Regions from separate parts of the Streptomyces sp. NBC_00234 genome, predicted to be linked through region 3. Evidence: riboswitches for the same ligand, from Rfam matches in the RefSeq annotation. Region 3 holds a riboswitch; each other region holds the start of a gene.
What was found. A riboswitch is a leader RNA that binds a small molecule or an ion and turns the genes downstream of it on or off. The one in region 3 is predicted to bind cyclic di-AMP.
Positions count from the first base shown of each region.

Region 1 (6,310 bases), 3.8 Mb from region 3:
ACCGCCATGGCCGCGATCTACGACACGATGCAGTACCTGACCTGCGAGGTGGAGACCTTCTGCCTCGGCCAGGCCGGCTCCTCCGCCGCGATCCTGCTCGCGGCCGGCGCACCGGGCCGCCGACATGCCCTGCCCGGCGCCCGGGTAGTCATTCAGCAACCCGCCCTGCCCGAGGCCGTGCAGGGCCAGCCATCCGATCTCGAGATCGAGGCACGCGAGTTGATGCGCGTGCGCGAGATGCTCACGGGAATGCTGGTCCGGCACACCGGCCGGTCCACCGAGCAAGTCACCGCCGACATCGAGCGGGACACCATCCTGGACGCCGCAGCCGCCAAGGCGTACGGGGTGGTGGACCACGTCATGGAGAACCGCAGTCCGTCCCAGCCGCCGCACACCGCGAGGTGAACCGCCGATGCTGCCACCGGAGTTCCCGCCACTCCCCGCACTGACCCGCGCCGAGGGGGAGTTCATCGACTGCTACTTGGAAGTGCTCGACCAACTGGGCCGGATCAACCCGGCGCGCGGCAGCGACACCTACAGCGCGCTGAGGGCAGCACAGGCGCTGGCCTCCCGGGCCGGAGCGCTGCGCGACGCCCTCACCTCGATGCACGAGCGGGGCGAGACGCAGATCCACGCGGGCACCCTGGCGCGGGCGTTGCGGGTGCTCGACGGGGAGCGGCGCGCGGAGCGGGTCACCGTACCCCCCGTCGGCACGAGTTGATCAGCCGCTTCCCCGACTCCCTTTTCCGGAGCGCTTTTCGGGCGCACGGGCGACACGCCCGATGCCCGGACCGAATTTCCTCGCTCGTTCGGCGTAGGCCGTCCCCCTCACGAGGGACAGCTCAACTTGCGCGAAGCGTGTGCACTGTGGGCGGAATCTGGCGCTCCGCCGCTGGTACGAGGCCGGTCGGGGCCTCGTGATCCCGACGCAAATCCACCCTGTCCACCCGAATGGATCAGTGGTGACGAGCCTCACATAACACCGTTTCAGCTCGGAAAACCGGCAGTCCGTGAGTCAAGATCCCTGGGACGACAAGCCCCCGCCACCGCGGCGGGGCGGTCCGGGCGGACGCCGAGTCCTGCCGCTGTCCGGATGACTGGTCGACAGGAGTGGATCGGCAGGAGTGGAGGACCCGAGCACAACGGGTCGACCGGGAGACCGGCCGTCCCTCGGGGTGAAGCCGCTGCGTGCGGCCGGGCAACTTCGCCAGCCCGAACCCGACAGGTCATCCTTCACAGGCGGCTGACGAAGGGTTGCGCATGTCTGCGCAGGTTCATGTCCCGTCACTTCTCGCCCGGGCCGGTACGGCCTCGGTGCTCACGCTCGCTCTCGGCACCACCATGATGGCCCCGGGCATCGTGAACGATGCCGAGGCGGCCACTCATTCGACGAAGGCGCTCAAGATCGCCGCCTCGAAGAAGGGTTCGCCCTACAAGTACGGAGCCGCGGGCCCCCGCAGGTTCGACTGTTCGGGCCTCACGCTGTACTCGTTCAAAAGGGTGGGCAAGAAGCTCCCCCGCACGGCCCAGCAGCAGTACAACAAGACCCGCCACATCTCCTCCTCGAAGCGGCAGCGCGGCGACCTAGTCTTCTTCCACTACGGCCGCAGCGTCTACCACGTGGGCATCTACGCCGGCCACGGGCGGATCTGGCACTCCCCGAAGTCCGGGTCCGTCGTGCGCCTGGAACGGATCTGGTCCAAGAGCGTCTGGTACGGACGGGTGCGCTGACCGGAGCCCCTGCCGCCTCAGTGCAGCAGGGGCCCACCCACCAGCACGAGCCCCAGCGCGGTGAGTGCCGCGCCGCTGCCACCCTCGATCGCCCGGGCGGTACGCGGCCGGCGCAGCCACCGGCCGAGCCGGTCCACGAGCAGGGCCACGGCCGGGAACCACACGAGGGCCAGCAGGACGACGACTGCCGCGAGCAGCAGCGTTCGCGGCAGTGGGGCCTGGCCGTCCGGTACGAACTGGGGCAGCAGACTGAGGAAGAGGACGGGCGCCTTGGGATTCAGGGCGTTGGTCAGGAATCCCTGCCGCAGCGAGCGCCCGAGCGCTTCGGGCGCCTGTTCCGGTGCCGCGTCCTGAGCCGTTCCGGCGGTCGCCGGACGCCGCCGTATCGCGTACAGCGCGCTCAGCCCGAGGTAGAGCACGTACGCGCCGCCGAGCAGCTGGACGGTGCGGAAGAGCACGGGCATCGTCACCAGCACCGCGGCGAGGCCCGCCACGGCGAGCGCGGTGTGCACCAGCAGGCCCCCGGCGACTCCCAGCGCGGTGGCCACCCCGGCCCGCCGCGAGGCCAGAGCGTTGCGTACGACCACGGTGAAGTCGGCTCCCGGCAGTGCCACCATTCCCGCGGCGACTCCGGTGAAGGCCAGCAGTTGTGCGTCCATGGGTACACCATGGACCGGCCGACCCTTTAGCGTGTACTTGCAATCTTCTGGGTCTGCCAAAAGGAACGCTTAATGTACGACCCGACGCGCCTGGCGGCGCTGGTGGCGGTCGCCGAGGCCGGTTCGATCACGCGCGCGGCGGCCCGCCTGGGCTACACCGCCCCCGCGCTCTCGCAGCAGCTGGCCAAGCTGGAGCGGGAGGCCGGTGCCGAGCTGCTGGTACGCCATCACCGCGGCGCGCGGCTCACGGCGGCCGGTGAGCTGCTGGCGGGGCGGGCCAGGCGGGTCCTGGACGAGATGGACCAGGCCCGTCACGAGCTGGCACGGCTCTCCGGGCTGTCCGGCGGGCGGCTGCGGGTCGCCACGTTCACGACGGCAGGCATCCATCTGCTGCCGCCGGTGCTGAGCGCGTTCCGGCGGGCCCACCCGGACGTCGAACTGACCGTGGCCGATTTCGAGCCGCCCAGCGGGGTCGCCGCCGTGGCCTCGGGCGAGGTGGATCTCGCACTGACCCACGCGTACGAGCCGGCCGTCGCCGATCCGCTGCCCGCGGGGGTCGCCGCCGAACCGCTGCTGGTGGAGGAACTGGTCGTGATCACAGCCGTCGGCCAGGTCCTCGCGGAGGGCACGGGACGGCTTCCGGTGACCGAGCTGGCGGGCCGGCCGCTGATCAGCAGCGCGCCGACGCATCCGCCCCGGCGCGGCGTGGAGAGCGCCCTGGCCGAGGCGGGGGCGACGCCCGCCGTGGTGTGCGAGTCCCCCGGCTACGGGCTGGTGTGCGCCCTGGTCAGCGCGGGGCTCGGGGCGGCGGTGGTGCCGGAGATGGTCGCCGCGATGTCTCCGACGCCGCTCGCCGTACGACGGCTCGACCCCGCCGCCTTCCGGCGGACCATTTCGGTGGTGCACCGCGGTGACCGGGCGACCGCGGCTGCCGCGACACTGACGGCGCTGTTGCGCAGTGGCTTCGGCCGCGCGGCCACGGCCCACTGACCGGCCGTTCTCCGGGATCAGCTCTGGACGGGAACGGTCCAGGGAAGCTCGATCCAGACCGTCTTGCCCCCCTCGGCCGTGGGACTCACGGTGAGCCGCCCGCCGCACTCCTTGGCCAGACAGCGGATGATGACCATGCCCCGCCCGTTGTCCTGCTGGACGGCCGCGGGAAGGCGCCGGGGCCAGCGGGGGTGACTGTCCGTCACTCCCAGCCGCAGCTCCTCGTCCCGGTCGAGCCGGAGGTCCACGGTGAAGGTGGGCGACTGCCCGAGCGTGTGCTGCACGGCGTTGGTGGCCAGCTCGGAGACGATCAGGCGGATGCTGTCGGCGATCTCGGTGTCGTCCGGGAGGCCCCAGTCCGTGAGTACCCGGGCCACGTATCTGCGCGCCGAGGAGACCGAGACCGGATCGCTCGGCAGAGTGACGGATGCTTCTTGATGGTCTGCCATGGCGGCCCCGTCCCTTCCCGGCCCGGCCGACCCGAGGTCGGCAGGGTTGTGCTTCGCGCCAGATTGCCACTGATGCCGCTCTCTGTAACGACGATCCACCAAGATATGCATATATCTGTCGCCCAAAGTGGTGAACTCTGCCACGGAAGACTGTATTTGGGCGGCACACTGGCCGCCGATGGCGGAGGAGGGAGGCCGGCGATGCGGCACGGCCCCGCGGTGCGACGGCGCAAGCTCGGCGAGGAGCTGAGGAGTCTGCGCCACACGACCGGACTGACGAGCCGGGAGGCCGCGCAGCTGCTCGGCTGGCACCAGTCGAAGGTGAGCCGGATCGAGACGGGCACCAGCGGTGTGACTCCGGCCGACGTGTCCCGGCTGCTGGACGCCTACGGCGTGGACGACCGCCAGCTGTGCTCGCTTCTCGAAGCACTCGCCGGCTCGGCGGGCGGCGGCGGTACGGGGTGGTGGCACGCGTACCGCGGTCTCATCCCGCCGCAGTACCGCGACTTCATCAGTCTGGAGTCCCAGGCCGGGACCGTGCGCACCTTGGAGACCTCCGTGGTGCCCGGGCTGCTGCAGACCGCCGACTACGCGCGGGCGGTGACGACGGCCTCGCTGGACGGGCTGCCGGCCGGGCAGCTCGACTCCCTGGTGGACGTGCGCCTGGCCCGGCAGGGAGTGCTGCGGGCGGACCCGCCCCTGAAGCTCAGCGCGGTGCTCGACGAAGCGGTGCTGCGGCGCGAGGTCGGCGGTCCCCGGGTCATGAGCGAGCAGTTGCGCCATCTGTCGCAGGTGGCCCAATTACCGCACGTGGAACTCCAGTTGCTTCCCTTCAGCGTCGGTGGCTACGTCGGGCTCACCGGCCCTTTCGTCATCTTCTCCTTTCCGAACATTTCTGATCTGGATGTGGTCGTTCTTGACCACTTGACGAGTAGCCTCTATCTGGAGCGGAAAGAAGACCTTGAGGCGTACAGCTCGGCCTTCCGCACCCTGCAGGCGCACGCGCTGTCGCCGGAGCGTTCGTTGGACCTGATCGCCGCGATCCTCCGCGGCGACCGGACCGCCTGACTGCCCGAGGAGGGCATCATGTCCGACCGCCTCGCCCCGCCCGCGTCACTGCCCGGCTCACCCCCCGGACCACGGTGGCGCCGCAGCAGCCGCAGCACCGGAATGAACAACTGCGTGGAAGCCGCGCCGCTCGGTGGCGAACGGCTCGCCGTACGGGACTCGAAGGACGTGGACCGGCCACCGCTCCGCTTCTCCGCGACGGCCTGGTCCTCCTTCGTCTCCGGGCTGCACGGCCTCCCGCTCAGCTGACCGGAACCGACGCTCCGTCGGGAGCGGTCCGCACGATCGTGGCCACCGCGGCCGTGATCTGCTCCGGTGTCAGATCTGCCCGCGCGGTCAGCCTCAGCCGCGAGATCCCGTCCGGCACCGACGGCGGCCGGAAACAGCCCACCGCGATTCCGGCCGCCCGGCAGTCGGCCGCCCAGCGCACCGCCGTATCCGCGGACGGCGCCCGGACGGACACCACCGCGGCATCGGGGCGGGCCGCCGTGAGCCCGGCCGCGGTCAGCCGTTCGTACAGCGCCGTGGCCACCGCGCGGGCCCGGTCGGCCCTCTCCGGTTCGCGCTTCAGCAGGTTCAGGGCGCCCAGGGCTCCGCCCACCGCCGCCGGCGCGAGTCCGGTGTCGAAGATGAAGGTGCGCGCCGTGTTGACCAGGTGGTCGATGACCCGGGCCGGTCCGAGGACCGCTCCGCCCTGGCTGCCCAGGGACTTGGAGAGGGTGAGCGTGGCGACGATCCCCTCGCCGCCCGCGAGCCCGGAGGCGGCGAGCGCGCCGCGCCCGCCTTCTCCGAGGACGCCCAGGCCGTGCGCGTCGTCGACCAGCAGGGCGGCGTCCTCGGCCCGGCACGCGTCGGCGAGCGCGGTCAGCGGGGCGGCGTCGCCGTCCACCGAGAAGACCGAGTCGGTCACGGCCAGGGCGCGGCCGTCGTGCGCGTGCAGGGCCTTGCGTACGGCCTCGGGCTCCGCGTGCGGCACCACGGCCGTAGCCGCCCGGGAGAGCCTGCACCCGTCGACGATCGAGGCGTGGTTGCCCGCGTCGGAGACGATCAGTGAGCCGTGGCCGGAGAGCGCGGTGAGGGCGGCGAGGTTGGCCGCGTACCCCGAGGAGAACACCAGGGCCGCCTCGAATCCGCAGAACGCCGCCAGTTCGCGTTCGAGTGCGGCGTGCAGGTCGGTGGAACCGGTGACGAGCCGCGATCCGGTGGCGCCCGCACCCCACCGAAGTGCCGCGTCGGCGGCGGCGGCCGTGACCTCGGGGTGCCGGGTGAGTCCCAGGTAGTCGTTGCTCGCGAGGTCCAGCAGTTCCGTTTCGGCGGGGCGCGGGCGCACGGTGCGGACGAGTCCGGCAGCGGCACGGCGGCGGGCCTCGTAGTCGATCCAGTCGAACGGGGCGAAGGACATGAGGTGGTCCC
Region 1 is NZ_CP108101.1:1,109,538-1,115,847, forward strand. Features, by position in the region: gene OG230_RS04605 (ATP-dependent Clp protease proteolytic subunit) at 1-405, shown strand, start outside; gene OG230_RS04610 (hypothetical protein) at 413-721, shown strand; cyclic di-AMP (ydaO/yuaA leader) riboswitch at 1,093-1,257, shown strand; gene OG230_RS04615 (C40 family peptidase) at 1,261-1,731, shown strand; gene OG230_RS04620 (LysE family translocator) at 1,749-2,390, opposite strand; gene OG230_RS04625 (LysR family transcriptional regulator) at 2,463-3,380, shown strand; gene OG230_RS04630 (ATP-binding protein) at 3,398-3,829, opposite strand; gene OG230_RS04635 (helix-turn-helix domain-containing protein) at 4,031-4,897, shown strand; gene OG230_RS04640 (DUF397 domain-containing protein) at 4,916-5,146, shown strand; gene OG230_RS04645 (8-amino-7-oxononanoate synthase) at 5,139-6,299, opposite strand.
Region 1: another riboswitch for cyclic di-AMP. It lies ahead of OG230_RS04615 (C40 family peptidase); the one in region 3 lies ahead of OG230_RS21820 (C40 family peptidase).

Region 2 (6,310 bases), 560 kb from region 3:
GGGGTGCGTGCGCCGCCGCGCTCGTGGCGATCACCGCGAACACGTTCGCGGCCCGTTGGATAGCCACGGCGACCGCGGACCCGTCGAGCGCCGACACCCTGGGCGCCACGGTGATAGCGCCGGTCGTCGAGGAGAGCGCGAAGGCCGCCGCGGTTCTGCTGATCTTCCTCTTCCGGAGACGGGAGTTCAGCGGCGTCGTCGACGGCATCGTGGTCGCCGGTTTCACCGCCACCGGCTTCGCGTTCACCGAGAACATCCTCTATCTGGGCAACGCCTTCGGCGAGGACCAGCAGTTGGGCAGCACGGGCCTCGGCGCGGTGACGGCCGGGACGTTCTTCGTCCGGGTCGTGATGTCGCCGTTCGCCCATCCCCTGTTCACCGTGCTCACCGGCATCGGCTTCGGGATCGCCGCGCTCAGCGCGCGGCGCCACCGGGTCCGCCGGATCGCGGTGCCGCTGCTGGGGCTGGTCCTCGCCATGGGCATGCACGCCCTGTGGAACGGCTCGTCGACCTTCGGCACGTACGGATTCTTCGCCGTGTACGGGGCGTTCATGGTCCCGGCGTTCGCCCTGGTGACCTGGCTGGCGATCTGGTCGCGCCAGAAGGAGCTGCGGACCCTCGCAGCCGAGCTGCCCGCGTACGCGGCGGCGGGCTGGCTCTCGCCCGCCGAACCGGCGGCGCTCTCCTCGATGCGGGCCCGCGGTATGGCCCGGGACGTGGCCCGCCACTGGAACAGCCGTCAGGACCGGGCCGGCGGCAGGGCCGCAGCCCGGTCGGTGGCCGAGTACGAGTCGTTCGCGACCTCGCTGGCCGTGCTGCGACGAAGGGCCCGCCGCGGTGCGGTGGGCCCGGACTTCGCCGTACGGGAGCAGGAGCTGCTGCACCACCTCTGGCAGCGCAGGGACGTGGCGGGACCGGCCCTGACGTACGCGGCGCATGCGACGGGCCGGATCAGGCAGCCCCGTCCGGCGGTACCGTTCCCGGCCCCGCACCAGTGGTACGGCGGCTACAACCCCTACCTCGGCCCGGCCCAGGGCCCGTACCCGAACCCGGCACCGCCGGGCGCCGGGTTCCCGTACCGGCAGCGCCCCTACGACTCACATCGCCGTCGGGCGCACTGACCGCGTCAGGCGGACGCCTCCGTCAGCGCCGTCAGCTCCTGCTCGGACAGCCGGAGTCCGGCGACGGCGACCAGCGCGGGCACCTGCTCGACCGTACGGGCCGACGCGATCGGCGCCACCACGGTCGGACGGGCGGCCAGCCAGGCCAGGGCGACGGTGGCGATCTCGGCGCCGTGCTCCGTCGCGACCTTGTCGAGTGCGGCGAGCACCTTGCGGCCGCGCTCCGTCTCCAAGTGCTGGCCGGCCTTCTCTGCGCGGGCGCTCTCGACCGCGGCCCCTGCCCGGTACTTGCCGGTCAGGAAGCCCGAGGCGAGGGCGAAGTACGGGACGGAGGCGAGACCGGCCTCGGCGGCCGTGTCCTGGAGCGCGCCCTCGTAGGTGTCGCGCGAGACGAGGTTGTAGTGCGGCTGCAGCGCGACGTACCGGGCCAGTCCCTCGCTCTCGGAGAAGTCCAGGGAGGCCCGCAGCCGCTCCGGGCTGATGTTGGAAGCCGCGATCTCGCGCACCTTGCCTTCCTTCACCAGCTGGTCGAGGGCGGTGACGATCTCCTCGACCGGGACGGACTCGTCGTCGAAGTGCGTGTAGTAGAGGTCGATGTGGTCGGTGCCGAGCCGGCGCAGCGATTCCTCGGCCGCGCCCTTGATCGTGGCGGCGGAGAGCCCCTTGTACGAGGGGTGGGCGCCGACCTTCGTGGCGACGACGATGTCGGAGCGGTTGCCGCGCGAGGCGAGCCACTTGCCGACGACGGTCTCCGACTCGCCGCCCTCGTTGCCCGGTGCCCAGGCGGAGTAGGAGTCGGCGGTGTCGATGAAGTTGCCGCCCGCCGCGGCATAGGCATCCAGGACGGCGAAGGACTGTATCTCGTCGGCCGTCCAGCCGAAGACGTTGCCGCCGAGTGCGAGGGGGAAGACCTGGAGGTCGGAGGAGCCGAGCGTGCGCAGAGAGGTCATGAGTGGTGCAACCCCGCCCACGAAGCGCGCTATTCCGGTTCCGGTACGCCGATGCCCGGGAAACGAAAGACCGGCAGCCCTGACGTCGGGGGGTGAGCGTCAGGGCTGCCGGGGTTCGGGTGCGTCCGGTGAACGGGACGCGAGGTATCAGACCGTGAGGCCCTTGCTGCGCAGCCAGCTCATCGGGTCGATGTCCGAGCCGCCCGCGGTGTGGACCTCCAGGTGGAGGTGCGCACCGTACGCGTTGCCGGTCGCGCCGACACGGCCGATGACGTCGCCGGTGTTGACCTGCTGGCCCGCGGAGACGTTCATCGAGGACTGGTGGCTGTACGTGACCTCGGTGCCGTCGTCGAGCTCGATGACGGTGTGGTAGCCGTACGCGGTGTTCCAGCCGGCCGACGTGACGGTCCCGCCGTGCACGGCCTTGATCGGTGCGCCCGCCTGCGCCGCGAAGTCGAGGCCGGTGTGGTAGCCGGAGGACCACATGCTGCCGGCCTGACCGTAGGTCGAGGTGATCGTGTACGAGGAGAGCGGCAGGGCGAAGCTGGCGGCCAGCTTGGCGAGGCGCTCGGCCTCCGCCTTGCGCGCGGCTGCCTCTTCGGCCGCCTTCTTCTCGGCGGCGGCCTTGGCCTCGGCCGCGTCCTGCTGGGCCTTGGCCTCGGCGGCGGCCTTCTCGGCTGCCGCCTTCTCCTCGGCGGCCCTGGCCTCGGCGTCGGCGCTGGCCTGCTGCTGCTCGGCCTGCTGGAGGATCCGGCTGCGCAGTGCCTCGCCGGCGTCCGTCGTGCCCTGCTCGGCCTCGGCGGTGGTGATGCCGGCGGTGGTGAGCGGGGAGGACGACGCGGCCGTGGTGGCGTCGTTCGCGTCGGAGTCGTCGGACATCAGGGAGCCCACGCCGGGGAACGACTTGGCGTCGGGCAGATTGTCCGCGATGGAATCGGGAAGAGAGATGGAGACCGGCGGCTTGCCCTGGGCGGTGGCCATGCCACCCGCACCGACGGCCGCGATGACGCCGACCCCGAGGACGGTGGAGCTACGAGCGAGACCGCGCTGCTTGGCTACGCGGTGCCTGCCGCGAACGGGCCGGATGGACTCCTCGGTGGGATTCCATTCCTCCCAGGTCCTGTCCTGGCCGCCGAGAGTATCGGTGGCGAAGGGTGACGGGGCCTCGGGGGCAGGCTTGTTGGACGCCACGTGGGCGCACTCCTTTCCTTCCTTCTCGCCTACCGGGTTAGCTGACGGGTTCGGAGCAGGAAGGTCTCCTACGGGTCGCTCTGCCTCTCGCGAGACACAGGTGACCCGATTCACCCCATGTAGGTGGTTCCCCGGTTCCCTTGCGGAATTCGGCGCTCGCGCACGGTGCCGCCTCTTGCGACGACTGGGACGACCGCGCTGCGTTATCGAACGTTAATAGACAGACGGGTCCTATTCCAAGCTGTTCCGAGTGATCGTTCGTGACTTTGGCCTGGACTTACCGGGATACAACCGGGTGGAATCGGGCGAGTTGAACACCCTCCACGCACCACTTCGTTTCTGACAGTGCGTCAAATGTTATGCGGAGCGGCACCCTTCGGTTACGGACGGTTGTCCCGTACCGGAGCAGCGGCCACGCGGTCCCGCCGACGACCCGTCAGCCGGTGGCTCATTCCGCTCCCCCGCCACTGCGCCGGCCCACGATCTTCACGGTCCTCCGTCGCTCGGGCTGCCCTTCCGCCGGCCGACCGACCGCCAGCAGCGCCATGTCGTCCGTGGACCGCCCGCCCGTGTGCAGGCGTACGTCGTCGGTGAGCGCCGAGAGCAGTTCCTCCGGGCCGGGGAAGATCCGCCCGCGCAGCCGGGCCGCCGGGTCGTAGAAGGCCCCGGCCGCGTCCCGCGCCTCGGAGAGACCGTCGGTGAACATCAGCAGCGTCGTCCCCGCGGGCAGCCTCCACTCGTCCGCCCGGTCCGGCCACACACCCAGGTCCATCCCGAGCGGCAGCGCGGGCGAGGTCGACGTCAGGACGTCCAGCCGTCCGTCCGCGTGCAGCAGGATCGGCTCGGGGTGCCCCCTGTTGACGATCCGGACGAGTCCGGCGCCGGACGGGATCTCGGCCAACGCCGCGGTGATGAACCCCTCCATGGCGTCGAGTCCGCCGCGCCCCGTGCCCTCCCGGGCCAACGCCCGCTCCAGGCGCTGCGCCACCCCCTCCAGCGAACGCTCCTGCTCGGCGGCCTCCCGGAACGCCCCGATGACCACCGCCACCGCCCCGACCGCTTCGAGACCCTTGCCCCGCACGTCCCCGACCACCAGACGCACCCCGAACGGGGTGTCCGCGACGGCGAAGAGGTCGCCACCGACGAACTCGTCCGCCTGGGCCGCCTCGTAACGCGCCGCCACATGGAGTCCGCCGATGCGGTCAGACGGCGTCGGCAGCACCGCACGCATGGCGGTCTCCGCGATGACCCGCGCCGAGGCCAACTGCTCGTTGCTCCGCCGGACGACGCCGTTGATGAACAGGGCGAGCAGCCCGGCGGTGGACACGGTGACCAGTTCGATGACCGGCTCGACCTGGCTGAGCGTGCGGCTGTACACGTCCAGCAGCCCCATGACGAGGACCGCGGCGACACCCGTCCGGATCGTGCTGGCCCGCGAGAAGAACGGCGCGGCGATCAGAGGAGCCGCCACGAAGAGGGGGACGGGGGTGAAGGTGGGCGGGGTCGTGAGGTCGAAGAGCGCTCCGCCCGCGATCATCAGCGCGGGCAGCATGCGGACGAGCCGACGTGCACGGACTCCCTCGGGAGCTCCGCGCCGCCACATGTCCCGCTTCCCCACCTGTGTTCTCCTGCCCCCGGTCCGCCTACGGTTGCGGACGGTACCGCGCCCCACCCAGGCTGACCGGAGCCGCGCCGTGCGGCGACTCCTCATCGGCCAAAGGGGGGAGCGCACGCGAACCGCGGCCAGGGAGGCCGGTCGCGCACCGTCCGAGAGCGCGGGCGGGATCGACACGCCGCGCCAAGGATCGAGCGGGCCGTCGCGGCCTGCAGGACCCGGAAAACGACTCGGGCCCGGCACGCTGTGCGCGTGCCGGGCCCGGTCCTTCAGTAGCGGGGACAGGATTTGAACCTGCGACCTCTGGGTTATGAGCCCAGCGAGCTACCGAGCTGCTCCACCCCGCGTCGTGAGACCAACTCTACGGCATTCGGGACGGGCTCATGACCACGTTTCCGCCGCGGCCGGCGATCAGCCGGTTTCCGGGGTGCAGAGGACGGAGATCCGCTGGACGTGATTGCTGCCGAATCCGCCGCGGTTCCAGCGCGGGGCGAGGGGCTGGGTGGAGCCGGAGGCGTCAGTGGTACGGACACCGAGCACGTGAGGGCCGGGGGTGGCCGTCCACCGCGCCTGCCAGCCCCGCCATGCCCAGGCGTGCGGCGCGGGCCCCTGGCCCTCCGTGAGTACCGCGTCGTGCCAGGTGCGGCAGTCGTCCGTGCTCACCTCGACTCCTACGACGGGGGCCCGGCCCGACCAGGCACGGCCCTCCAGCAGCACGGTTCCGGGGCGTACGACACGGGTTCGCGACATGAAGTCCGGGAACCCCGGCGGGATCATGAGCGCGCGGGGGGCGATCCGGGTGACCGGTTCGCCGGGTTCCTCGGCCTCCTGCCGGTAGCGATAGGCCTCCGTCTGCTGGAATCCGGTGAACGGGGTGGCCGTGAGCGTGATCTCGCGCAGCCACTTCACGGACGCCATGCCGTACCAGCCGGGCACCACCAGGCGCAGCGGGCAGCCGTGCTGCGGCGGCAGCGGCGCCCCGTTCATGGCGTACGCCACCAGTACCTCCGGGTCGGTCCCCTCGGCCACGTCCAGGGTCAGACTCCGCCGGTAGTCCTGCTCGACGCCGCGCTCGACCCCGTGGTCCGCGCCGGTGAAGACGGCCTCGACGGCCTCCGGCTCCACCCCCGCCTCGGCGAGCAGCAGCCGCAGGGGCACACCGGTCCACTCGGCCGTGCCGACCGCCTCGGCCAGCCACGGCTGGCTCACCGGCCGTGGGACGAGCCCGGCCCGGCCGTTGCCCGCGCACTCCATCGTCACGCGGTGGGTGACGGCCGGGAACGACCGCAGATCCGCCAGGCCCAACGTCAGCGGCTTCCTGACCAGGCCGCCGACCGAGAGCCGCCAGTCCTCGGCCCGGGCCGAGGGGATGTCGTAGTGGACGAGCACGTAGTGCAGACCGGGCGGCGTGACCTCGTACCGCAGGGCCTCCA
Region 2 is NZ_CP108101.1:4,348,757-4,355,066, reverse strand. Features, by position in the region: gene OG230_RS19100 (PrsW family intramembrane metalloprotease) at 1-1,121, shown strand, start outside; gene OG230_RS19095 (aldo/keto reductase) at 1,127-2,071, opposite strand; gene OG230_RS19090 (M23 family metallopeptidase) at 2,219-3,262, opposite strand; cyclic di-AMP (ydaO/yuaA leader) riboswitch at 3,274-3,427, opposite strand; gene OG230_RS19085 (PP2C family protein-serine/threonine phosphatase) at 3,711-4,865, opposite strand; tRNA gene OG230_RS19080 (tRNA-Met) at 5,151-5,224, opposite strand; gene OG230_RS19075 (sulfite oxidase) at 5,289-6,310, opposite strand, start outside.
Region 2: another riboswitch for cyclic di-AMP. It lies ahead of OG230_RS19090 (M23 family metallopeptidase); the one in region 3 lies ahead of OG230_RS21820 (C40 family peptidase).

Region 3 (6,310 bases):
GACTTCCCCGTCTCGTACGGGACCCCGGTGATGGCCGCCACCGACGGAACCGTACGCACCCAGCTGGACAGCGCCTACGGGAACATGGTCATCGTGACGGCGCCCGACGGGACCGAGACCTGGTACTGCCACCTCAGCAGCACCCGGATCCGCTCGGGCTCCGTGCAGGCGGGCGACACCATCGCGTACTCCGGGAACTCGGGCAACTCCACCGGTCCGCACCTGCACTTCGAGGTCCGGCCCGGCGGCGGCTCCGCGATCGACCCGATGCCGTGGCTCCGGAGCCACGGCCTCAACCCGAACTGATCACCACGTCGCAGATGGCTGTGGCCCCGTCCTGAGGGACGGGGCACAGCCATCTGTGCAACGACAGGCCCTAGGGTCTTTCGTTTGGATCTGGGCGGATGAGGGAGCGGGGTCTGGTGGGGGCAGCTGCAAGGCGGAGGGGGGAGTCGACGCGGAGCGTCGGCGACCGACGACAACGCCGCAGATGCGCGCGCCAGGGCACGCGAGCCCGGCATGATCCAAACGAGCGGCCCTAGAGCTTCTCGACCGGTGCGTACCGCAGCAGGAGCTTCTTCGGCCGCTCGTCCCCGAAGTCGACCGTGGCCTTCGCCTGGTCCCCGAAGCCCTCGACCGCCGTCACCGTGCCCAGACCGAACTGGTCGTGCGTGACCCGGTCTCCCACCACCAGCGTGACCACCGGCTTGTCCGAGGTGCGGCGGGTCGCGAAACCCGAAGGCCCGGACTTCGCGCGCGAGGACGACAGCGAGGAGGTGATCCCCGACGTCGGTCCGGCCGGAGCGGCCATCGGGCCCTTGCGCTTCCACTCCAGATGCTGGTCCGGGATCTCCTCCAGGAACCGCGAGGGCGGGTTGTACGAGGGCTGGCCCCACGCACTGCGCATCGCGGCCCGGGTCAGATACAGCCGCTCCCGGGCGCGGGTGATGCCGACATAGGCGAGCCGCCGCTCCTCCTCCAGCTCCTTCGCCTGTCCCAGCGCCCGCATGTGCGGGAAGACGCCGTCCTCCATGCCGGTCAGGAAGACGACCGGGAACTCCAGCCCCTTGGCCGTGTGCAGGGTCATCAGCGTGATGACGCCGGAGCCCTCTTCGTCCTCGTCGGGGATCTGGTCGGAGTCGGCGACGAGCGCCACCTTCTCCAGGAACTCGGCGAGGGTGCCCGCACCCTCCTCCTCCGCGCGCTCCTGCTCGAATTCGAGGGCGACGGCCGCCAGTTCCTGGAGGTTCTCGATCCGGGTCTCGTCCTGCGGGTCGGTCGACGCCTGGAGCTCGGCGAGGTAGCCGGTGCGCTCCATGACCGCTTCCAGGACGACCGCCGGGCCCGCCCCGGACTCGACGATCGTGCGCAGCTCCTCCATCAGCGTGTTGAAGCGCTTGACGGCGTTCGACGAGCGGGCCGCCATGCCGTACGCCTCGTCGACGCGGCGCAGGGCCTGCGGGAAGGAGATCTTCTCGCGCATCGACAGGGCGTCGATCATCGCTTCGGCGCGGTCGCCGATGCCGCGCTTCGGCACGTTCAGAATGCGGCGCAGCGGGACGGTGTCCTCGGGGTTGGCGAGCACCCGGAGATAGGCCAGGACGTCGCGGACCTCCTTGCGCTCGTAGAAGCGCACCCCGCCGACGACCTTGTACGGCAGGCCGACCCGGATGAAGATCTCTTCGAAGACACGGGACTGCGCGTTCGTACGGTAGAAGACGGCGACGTCGCCCGCCTTCGCGTCGCCGGCGTCCGTGAGCCGGTCGATCTCGTCGGCGATGAACTGCGCCTCGTCGTGCTCGGTGTCCGCAACGTATCCCGTGATCCGGGCGCCGGTGCCAGCGTTCGTCCAGAGGTTCTTGGGACGGCGGCTCTCGTTGCGCTCGATGACCGCGTTGGCCGCGGAGAGGATCGTCTGCGTGGAGCGGTAGTTCTGCTCCAGCATGATCGTGGTCGCGTCCGGATAGTCCTCCTCGAACTGGAGGATGTTGCGGATGGTCGCGCCCCGGAAGGCGTAGATCGACTGGTCCGCGTCACCGACGACGCACAGCTCCGCGGGGGCGTCGGCCTCGCCGGCCGGGCCCACCAGCTCGCGTACGAGCGTGTACTGCGCGTGGTTGGTGTCCTGGTACTCGTCGACCAGGACGTGCCGGAAGCGGCGGCGGTAGTGCTCCGCGACATCGGGGAACGCCTGGAGCAGGTGCACCGTCGTCATGATGATGTCGTCGAAGTCCAGGGCGTTGGCCTCACGCAGCCGCGCCTGGTACATCGCGTACGCCTGGGCGAGGGTCTTCTCGAAGCCGTCCGCGGCCTGCCCGGCGAAGGTCTCCTCGTCGATCAGCTCGTTCTTCAGGTTCGAGACCTTGGCCGTGAACGACTTCGGCGGGTAGCGCTTCGGGTCGAGGTCCAGATCGCGGCAGACGAGCGCCATCAGCCGCTTGGAGTCCGCGGCGTCGTAGATCGAGAACGACGAGGTGAAGCCGAGCCGCTTGGACTCGCGGCGCAGGATGCGTACGCACGCGCTGTGGAAGGTCATGACCCACATGGCGTTGGCGCGCGGTCCGACGAGCTGCTCGACCCGCTCCTTCATCTCGCCCGCGGCCTTGTTGGTGAAGGTGATGGCGAGGATCTGGCCCGGGTGCACCCCGCGCTCGGCCAGCAGATGGGCGATCCGGTGGGTGAGCACGCGGGTCTTGCCCGATCCGGCGCCGGCGACGATGAGCAGCGGCGAACCGGCGTGCACGACGGCGGCGCGCTGTTCGGTGTTCAGCCCGTCGAGCAGCGCGGCGGCATCGATGACCGGACGGGGGGCGCCGTCGCGGTAGTACCCCTCGCGGGGCGGCGGGGGCGCGTCGAAGACGCCCTCGAAGAGACCCTCCGGCACCGCTTCGGGTGCGTGGTCCTCGGGGGGCGGCGGGGGCCCTTCCTCCGAGTTCTGGAGGCCGGTCAGGAAGCTGTCGTCAAAGAGGCTGCTCATCGCTTGACGAGTCTAGGCGGCCCCACTGACACCCCGGGGCCGCATTCCGCAGGACGGCCCGCGGACATGCGCGTACGGAGACGGTTCGGCCACACCGGGTGAGGGAAAGGGGAGCCCCTCCGGGTCCGTACGTATCGATTTCCCCAAGGTCACGAAAACGTATCGGGCATATCGAACATCAACCTTCACAGGGACACCACGGGTTGGCTAGCGTGCTCCGTCGGGCGGCCCGTACCCCCTTGAGGCGAACCACGCCGAGCGGGCACCCACGCCGAATCCGGGCTGCCCCAGGGCCGTTCGGAACCGGGGACCCACAAGCAGCACCGGGGTGAATCGGTCCGCGACCCCCACTTGGACCGTAGGGCAGCCTTCCGTTCCGCCCGAACCCGACAGCTAACCCGGTAGGCGGTCCACGGAAGGAGATGCCGGCCTTGGCGTCGCATCGCAAACCGCGCACCCGCTTGCGCACCACCACCCCCGGAGTCGGGCTCACGACGGCCGCACTGGCCTCTGTGACTCTGCTCTCCACGCAGACCGCGACGGCCGCGCCCGCGGCACCCCGGCCCAGCATCGAGGACGTACAGAAGAAGGTCGACGACCTCTACCGGCAGGCGGGCACCGCGACCCAGCAGTACAACAAGGCGAAGTCCGCCTCCACCGAGCAGCGCGCCAAGGTCGACGGACTCCTGGACGCCGCGGCGAAGCGGGCCGACAAGCTGAACGAGACGCGCCGCGAACTGGGTCAGCTCGCGGCGGCGCAGTACCGGAGCGGTTCGGTCGCCCCGACGGCCACGTTCTTCCTTGCGGACGACCCGCAGTCGTACTTCGACCAGGACCAGCTGATGGCGCGGATGACCAGCCAGCAGCAGAAGACCGTCGCCGACTTCCGTACGCAGCAGAACCAGGCGGCGAAGAAGCGTGCCGAGGCCACGAAGAGCCTGGAGACGCTCACCGAGGCGCAGACCACGCTGCGCAGCAGCAAGCAGCAGGTGCAGGACAAGCTGGCCGAGGCGCGCACCCTGCTGTCGGAGCTGACCGCCGAGGAGAAGGCGCGGCTCGCGGAGCTGGAGCGCAAGAAGGAGGCGGAGGCCAAGCGCAAGGCCGAGGAGCTGGCACGCCAGCAGGCCGCCGCCGCGGAGGCCGAGCGCCAGGCCCAGGAAGAGGCGGCGGCGAAGGAAGCCGCCGAGGACGCCGCGCAGGAGGCCGAGCAGCCCGGCACCGGCACGGACACCGGCAGCGGCTCGGACGCGGACAGCAGCTACGCGGCGAAGGCCGAGAAGGTCCTCGCCTTCGCGCGGGACCAGATCGGCAAGCCGTACGTCTGGGGGGCGACGGGCCCCTCCTCGTACGACTGCTCGGGGCTGACGCAGGCGGCCTGGAAGGCGGCGGGCGTCGACCTGCCGCGTACCACCTGGGACCAGGTCGAGGTCGGCACACGGGTGGCGACGGCCGATCTGCAGCCGGGCGACCTGGTCTTCTTCTACGACGACATCAGCCACGTCGGCATCTACAAGGGCGACGGCATGATGATCCACGCGCCGAAGCCGGGTGCGAACGTGCGTGAGGAATCGATCTACTACATGCCGATCTACGGCAGCGTGCGGCCGGCGTAGGGCCTTCCGTTCGGATCGGGCCGGATCGGCCGGCCGGGCACGACGGTCCCGGTCACCGGACGGGCTTCAGGGCCCGTCCGGCTCCGGGCCCGGCCGGGCCCTCACGTCGTGTCACGTCCAGAGCGTGGCGATGAAGATGTTGGCGACCGTCAGACCGCCGACCGCGGCGAACGCGCCCTTGCCGACCTTCTCCTCGTCCCGCTTGACGTAGACGAGCCCGAGGATCACGACCAGGATCAGCAGCTTGACGCCGATCTTGACGTTGTTCACGGTCTGGTCGTCGGCCTGGTTGAGGCCGACCAGCGCGACTCCCGTGACCAGCATGGTCAGTGCGCCGTGCAGCATGGCCGGTACGAAGCGGGCCGTGCCGGCGCCCATCGCCTTCATCTGGGTCAGGAAACCGCCCAGCAGCGCGGCGATACCGATGATGTGCAGGGCGACGAAGACATTGATGAGTACGTCCATGGCTCCGCAGCCTAGCCGGGCCCTTATCACCGCTCGGCGGTCAGGTACCACTACCTCGTGACTTCGCTCGCGCCTGCGCGAATTGCCTGACTCTGACGCTATTTTTCCGGTCATGCCGAGGTAGCGAAACGCCACATCAAGGCAATAGCTGTCATGCCGTCTCTTTCCCGTGTCGTGGGTTTAGCGTCCTTCCCCAGACGACCGACTTCCACCGCCGCCCCGTACCGGACGGCACCCGGTCGTCTGCCGGGAGATCCGGTGACGGGCCACTTCCCCCTGTGGTGTCCCGTCACCGGCCCTCCCGGGCCCGCCGGTAGCTCCCGACGGGCAGCCGAACAGGAAGGATGCCGCCCTCGTGGCAGCACACCGGAAAGCAGCTCACCGGAAGCCCGGGCGACGCCCGTTCACCGGCCCCGCTGCCCGCACCGCCGCGACCCTGGCCTTCGCCGGGGCCGCGACCGCCACCGCCTTCGACGGCGCGGCACTCGCCGAACCGCAGCTCACGCAGGCCCAGGTCAAGGCGAAGATCGACCGGCTGTACCACGACGCCGAGGTCGCCACCGAGCAGTACAACGGCACGAAGGAGAAGGCCACCGCCGCCGCCCGGTCCGTGGACGCGCTGCGCGACGAGGCCGCCCGCAGGACCGAACGCCTCAACTCCGCACGCGACACCCTGGGTTCGCTCGCCACCGCCCAGTACCGCTCCGGTGGCCTCGACCCCGCCGTGCAGCTCGCGCTGTCCTCCGACCCCGACCAGTATCTGCAACGCGCCTCCTACCTCGACCGGGCGGGCGACCGCCAGGCCGGGGTCCTCAACGGGATCCGCCGGCAGGTCACCGGGGTCGCCCAGCTCCGCGCACGGGCCGCGGGCGAACTCGCGACGCTCACCGCGCGGCGGGCGGAGCTGACGAAGCACAAGGCGACGGTGCGCGCCAAACTGGCCGACGCCCGGCGCCTGCTGGACACCCTGACCGACGGCCAGCGCGCCGACTACGAGCGCTCGGCCGACGCGGGGCACGGCGGCGCGGCCGTCCGCGCCGACCGCAGCACCCGGCGCGGCGCCGTCGACGCCCCCAACGCCCGTGCCGCGCAAGCCGTGGACTTCGCGTACGGGGCGCTCGGCAAGCCGTACGTCTGGGGCGCCACCGGCCCCTCCTCCTTCGACTGCTCCGGCCTCACCCAGGCCGCCTGGAGCTCCGCGGGCGTCTCCCTGCCCCGCACCACGTACACCCAGATCAACGCCGGTCAGCGGGTG
Region 3 is NZ_CP108101.1:4,913,220-4,919,529, reverse strand. Features, by position in the region: gene OG230_RS21830 (M23 family metallopeptidase) at 1-306, shown strand, start outside; gene pcrA (DNA helicase PcrA) at 539-2,977, opposite strand; cyclic di-AMP (ydaO/yuaA leader) riboswitch at 3,237-3,401, shown strand; gene OG230_RS21820 (C40 family peptidase) at 3,400-4,590, shown strand; gene OG230_RS21815 (hypothetical protein) at 4,702-5,055, opposite strand; gene OG230_RS21810 (C40 family peptidase) at 5,411-6,310, shown strand, end outside.